2 regions of the Bacillus sp. Bwzl_19 genome follow, and region 1 is predicted to be linked to the other one. Evidence: predicted binding sites of a transcription regulator. Region 1 holds the regulator's gene; the other holds the start of a gene.

Region 1 (3,171 bases):
CCTTCGTTATTTCGTTTATTCTTCATTGTAGGCAATCCGTAATTTTTTAAACTGGTATATTGTGGTTATAAAGTATGCGATTTCTTAAAATATGGATAGACGTCATTGTGTTCACGAGTTAAAATATGTAAAAAAAGGGGGATGCAAATTGAAAAGGTGCTGGATATGTATTGCTGTTTTTTTATTATGTTTTTGCGGAATACACTCAGCCAAAGCGGCTACCACTGAATTCGGATCAAAAACGAGCTTCACACTAGCGGGAAATGCAAAAGAGTTTTATATTGAAAATCCGGGGACTGTATCAGCTGACGATTACTTTTTAGGATACAAGTTCACCATTATGAACAACTCTTCATGCGGTTTAAACATGAAACTCCAGCGGATGGCGCTGAACGGAAATTTTTATACATTAAGTTCTAAAAGCTACAGCGGCAGCTGGTTAAATCTCAGTGCGCAGGATAAAAAATCAATTGACCCGTATCACAAATACAGGATTTTGATTGAAAGCTCTTCAAACATCTGTGAACCTGTCTATATTAAAGGGTTATACGGCGTAGAATATTATCATTTTGATTAAAAATTGATACCCGCTAAAAAGCAGCGGGATTTTTTACGCGTAATCAAAACACGTTGTACCATGTACTAAATATTCATATATAAATTTGATTTCCCGCCCCAAGTAAAGATGACATAAACAAATTCAGCCCGAACATCTATACAAAGTTGAAAATTATACAAAAAGTTTCTTTAGGGAAACATTATTTGTTGACTTCAAAAGTCAGATGTCGGATAATAAGAATGTAAGCATGATGTAAGTTTTTCCTCCTTAGCGGGTTCGTTTCTAAGCCAGGGCGAACCTGCTCTTTTTTATGCAAAAGAAAAACCCCTATGTGAGGGGTTTTACGATAAAAAAAGTTTAATAGAATTAATGGACGGCTCTGAATACGCCGATGACTTTCCCTAAAATGCTTACGTTTTGCAGGATAATCGGTTCCATCGTCGGATTTTCCGGCTGCAGCCGCACATAATTGTCCTCTTTATAGAAGCGCTTGACCGTCGCTTCATCATCTTCGGTCATAGCCACCACGATTTCCCCGTTATTAGCCGTGTTCTGCTGTTTGACAATGACGTAATCTTTGTCAAAAATGCCGGCGTCAATCATACTTTCTCCCATGATTTCTAACATAAATACATGTTCGCCCGGAGGAACCATCCGGTCAGGAAGCGGAAAATACTCATCGATATTTTCAACAGCCGTAATCGGAATACCCGCCGTCACTTTCCCGATTACCGGAACATTTACGACCTGGCTTTTCGGAATTTGGACTTCTTCTTCATCCAATACCTCAATTGCCCTTGGTTTAGTAGGGTCCCGTCTGATCAGGCCTTTTGTCTCAAGCCGTGCCAAATGTCCGTGCACGGTTGAACTGGAAGCCAGTCCTACTGCTTCTCCTATCTCTCTTACAGAAGGCGGATATCCTTTTGTTTTTACCTCTTCTTTAATAAAACGCAGGATATCAAGCTGCCTTTTTGATAGCTTCGTCATATTTCGCACCTCAAAACGTCGATTTTAAGTAGATTATAGCATGATTTTCCTGACAGTACAAACATAGGTTCGAAAAAAACGATTGACAGAAACATTTGTTCGTATATACTGAAAGATATAAAAAGCGAACAAACATTCTTATCGGAGGTTGTATAAATGGCGAAGGAATCTATCATATTTGTCGGACTGTTTACTGCGATTTTAAGTGCCGCTATTTTACTTGTTTCATGCGCGGGGAATGATCAGACGCTCAGCCAATATGTTAAAATAAAGGTTCAGGACGGCGATACTCTCTGGTCACTTGCGGATCATGTAGCAGAAAAGAAAAATATTAATAAAGAAGATTTCATTGAGTGGGTGACGGAGAATAATCATCTTCAAACTGCTGATATAAAGCCCGGAGACGAACTTATTCTTCCGGTTAAGAAGAAGCATCCGGCCGTATATCAGCTGGCCATTGTTAATTAGAGAGGAAAGAGAGAAATGAAGGCGATCATTTATGCCAGGGTTAGCACAAACAAAGAACAGCAGCAAACGTCTTTAAAAAGACAGGAAGAGGAGCTTAGGGAGATCGCTGCGGCAAACGGCATGGAAGTCGTAAAAGTCATTTCTGAGAAAGCAAGCGGTTACGAAATGGACCGCGACGGAGTATTTGAAATGCTTGATGATATTAAAAAATCACATATTGACGCGATATTGGTGCAGGACGAAACAAGGCTGGGAAGAGGAAACGCCAAGATCGCGCTTTTGCATTGTATTTACAGGGAAAACGTAAAAATATATACGATGGCTCATAAGGGTGAGCTGGAGCTTTCCGAAGCTGATACGATGGTACTCGAAATCGTCAGTATTGTTGAGGAGTATCAAAGAAAAATTCACAATATGAAGATCCGGCGGGGAATGAAAAGAGCCGTAAAAAACGGCTATAAACCTGAACGGAATCTGAAAAACAGGCATGAAAACAGCGGTAAAGAAAAAAAAGAGGTTCCGGTTTCGGAAATTATCAGACTGAGAGCCAACAAGCTCACCTTTGCAGAAATCGCAGCCACCTTAAGAGGATTTGGATATGATGTGTCCAAAGCCACGGTTCACCGGCGTTTTCAGGAATATACCGCAGACAGCGAAGGCAGCTGACGTGCATCAGTTGTAAAAACGACTACGTTTTAGTAGTATATAATCAACACGCACCAAAGGAGCTTATTATGATTTCTAAAGAAAAAATCGCGAGAATAAACGAATTGGCTCAAAAAGCTAAATCAAACACGATAACTGATGAGGAAAAAGCCGAACAGCAAAAGCTTCGCCAGGAGTATTTGAAAGGATTCCGCTCCTCAATGAAAAATACGCTTAAGAGCGTAAAAGTTATTGATCCGGAAGGTAATGATGTCACTCCTGAAAAATTAAAAAGGGAACAACAGAAAAATAATCTTCATTAAACAGAAAGAATACGGCAATACGTATTCTTTTTTCGTATATACTAATATCAGACTGTGCTTTACGACAATTTTCAACAAGTTTATCTCAAATTTAAGCTGAAAGAGTTGAGAAAAAGTCAGCATCGCTTTATGATGAAAAGGTACAACAATAAGGAAGGGGATTATAATGGATACAATTGAAAAGAAATC
Region 2 (3,171 bases), on a different replicon from region 1:
CCCGTGTATGGTTTGTATGCGCCAGTTCGTCCAGCTTTTGATAAAAAGGCAGAAAGGTTTCCTGAATAATATCGTACATGCGGTCAGCCAAGATGGGAAATAGCGCTTCTAACTGTTCTGCGGGCAGCTTGTCGTCCGTCTTATGCTGTCTGGAAAAAACACGGCCTTGATGAAGCTTGACACGCTCGATTTCGATGCCCATTACTGGGAATGTCTTTGTGCTCTCTTTGAGGCCGTATTCTAAAGCCGGCACAATGAGCGAGGCGAATAACGGGCTCACGGGGCCTTCTATATTGGACTCCATATTAAGCCAAAAATCTTTCTGATCCCGGGGCGTCATGATAAATTCCCGTTCTTCGTCCGACGCTTTCTGATCCTGCACGATCGTTGTAATCGGTCTGGCCTGAAGCAGATACAGCTTATTTTCGGCAAATCCGAATTCAAGATCCACGGGATAACCGTACAGTTCTTCTGTCTTGATCGTCAGCATGGCAAGCTCTTTGATATTCTCATCATCAAGGCAGAAGCGGTTTCTCATGTCAGCGGACGTCTCTTTTTCCGTCACGCCTTCCTCTTGAGAAACGATATATATTTCTTTTAAGCCGATTTCTTTGTCAATCTGAAATGTGCCTTTATTGACGATAAATGTGTCGGGCGTCACGCTGCCGGAAACGATTGCTTCTCCGAGGCCGTAGCTCGCGCTGATCATCAGTTCTCCGTCATCGTGTGTGACCGGGTTGCGGCTGAAAATGACCCCCGAAACCTCAGAATTGATCAGCCCTTGCACGACAACACCCATTAACGGCTCTGCGGTATCGTTGTTCATTTTCTCTTTATAGCCGCTGACCCGCGCCGAGAAGAAGGAAGCCCAGCATTCTTTCACTTTTCCTAGAAACTCTTCTTCTGTTTTGATATTTAAATAGGTTTCGTACTGGCCCGCGAAAGAAGCGCCTTCAAGATCTTCGGACGCGGATGAGGAACGTACGGCGACAGAGGCGTATGATTCTCTCAATTCATAAAATGACGCGGCCAGCTCATCTCGGAGCTCTTTTGAAAACGTGCCGTTCATAATGGCGCGCTCCATATGTGCGTCTGCTGCTTGAAGCCGGTTGTCTTCTATAAAACGTGTCAGAGCGTTCGTCTGAATGACAAAACCGTCGGGAACGGGCAGGCCGTTTTTCGTCAGTTTAATCAGGTTCATTCCTTTTGCTCCCGCTGAGCGGCTTGATTCTTCCGCTTTTTGAAATCGTACTGAATACATGAGTGATGCCCCCTTTTTTCTTCATCCAAGAAAATGATAGTGAACACTATCATTACATTGTAAAGAGGGAGGAAGAAACTGTCAAAGACACAAAGACCTAATCGTTCTCCGCCTTTCGGCTGAAGAAAGGCAATTTGATTCATTTTGTTAACGGTTCAATGGATTTACTTTTACATTTTTTCTGACAGATGATTGAAGAATGGTGAAAAAGGGTATTGTGATAGCAGGGGAACGATTGTCCGATTCTTCATTTTTTACTATAATCAGATGAGATGAAGAATTCCCGAGGAGGGTTTTTGTGATTACAAAAGCCGTTTTTGCATTATGTTTCCCTTTTATGCTGGTCGTCCTTTTTACGAGGGTCACTTTTAACCACTATGTGGCGATCGCTCTCACAGCCGCGCTGCTTTTCGCATCCTATTTAAAAGGCTACACCGAAACGTATTTTATCGTTGGATTGGATGTCGTCTCTCTGGTAGCCGGCGGGCTGTACATGGCTAAAAAAGAAGCAGACAAAAAGAAAGACAATGCCTGACATGGTGAATATGAAATAGAATGCCTGCTTTTACGCCATAAAAGCAGGTTTTTTATACAAAAATTGACTTGGTAAAAATAAACCATCGAACTTTAGTTCGTATTTTTAGTGATTTTGCCCGTCATTGTGTTACTATATCAATAGGAAGATTTCGTAAAGAAACGGAGGCTTTTTTGTGAAAGATCGTTTTGAGTTAGTCTCGAAATATCAGCCCCAGGGAGATCAGCCGCAAGCGATTGAGAAGCTTGTCAAAGGCATACAGGAAGGCAGAAAACACCAGACTCTCCTGGGCGCGACAGGGACGGGCAAAACCTTTACCGTGTCCAATTTGATTAAAGAAGTCAACAAGCCGACACTGGTCATTGCCCATAACAAAACCCTTGCCGGACAGCTGTACAGCGAGTTTAAGGAGTTTTTTCCGAACAACGCTGTCGAATACTTTGTCAGCTACTACGATTACTATCAGCCGGAGGCGTATGTGCCTCAGACGGATACATTTATAGAGAAAGACGCAAGCATTAACGATGAAATTGATAAACTGAGACACTCCGCCACATCCTCTCTGTTTGAACGGAGAGATGTCATTATTATCGCGAGTGTATCATGCATATACGGTCTCGGTTCGCCTGAAGAATACCGGGAAATGGTCGTGTCGCTCAGACCGGAAATGGAGATTGAGCGAAATGAGCTGCTGAGAAAGCTTGTGGATATCCAGTATGCCCGCAATGATATCGACTTTCAGCGGGGGACGTTCCGCGTGCGCGGAGACGTTGTGGAAATCTTCCCGGCTTCCCGTGACGAACATTGTATCAGAGTGGAATTTTTCGGTGATGAAATTGAGCGGATCAGAGAGGTTGACGCTTTGACCGGAGAAATTCTCGGCGACCGCGATCATGTCGCGATTTTCCCGGCTTCCCACTTCGTCACACGGGCGGAAAAGATGGAAAAAGCGATTCTGAATATTGAACAGGAGCTTGAGGAGCGCTTAAAAGTCATGCGCGAAAACGGCAAGCTTCTGGAAGCCCAGCGCCTTGAGCAGCGTACGAGATATGATCTTGAAATGATGCGGGAAATGGGTTTCTGCTCGGGGATCGAGAACTATTCAAGACACTTGACGCTCCGTCCTCCGGGCTCCACGCCGTATACGCTGCTTGATTATTTTCCGGATGATTTTATGATTGTCGTTGATGAATCACACGTGACGATTCCGCAGGTGCGCGGCATGTTCAACGGTGACCAGGCAAGAAAACAGGTGCTTGTCGATCACGGGTTCCGCCTGCCGTCAGCGCTTGACAACCGTCCGCTTCGATTCGAGGAATTTGAAAAGCACATGCACAATATCGTGTACGTCTCTGCTACCCCGGGACCGTATGAA

What was found. The regulator LexA, encoded in region 1, represses DNA repair genes until DNA is damaged. The targets are predictions, from matches to a motif close to CGAACATATGTTCG.
Region 2: a site for LexA is predicted at 1,883-1,896, ahead of uvrB (excinuclease ABC subunit UvrB). Genes of this name have one in related genera too.

What each region holds. Positions count from the first base shown of each region.
Region 1 covers NZ_JBUBKZ010000002.1:54,201-57,371, reverse strand. The annotation lists gene ACW5MY_RS19820 (hypothetical protein) at 149-577, shown strand; gene lexA (transcriptional repressor LexA) at 926-1,546, opposite strand; gene yneA (cell division suppressor protein YneA) at 1,703-2,014, shown strand; gene ACW5MY_RS19805 (YneB family resolvase-like protein) at 2,030-2,680, shown strand; gene ACW5MY_RS19800 (DUF896 domain-containing protein) at 2,749-2,982, shown strand; gene tkt (transketolase) at 3,149-3,171, shown strand, end outside.
Region 2 covers NZ_CM142729.1:3,141,400-3,144,570, reverse strand. The annotation lists gene ACW5MY_RS16735 (PEP/pyruvate-binding domain-containing protein) at 1-1,261, opposite strand, end outside; gene ACW5MY_RS16730 (CsbA family protein) at 1,560-1,796, shown strand; gene uvrB (excinuclease ABC subunit UvrB) at 1,972-3,171, shown strand, end outside.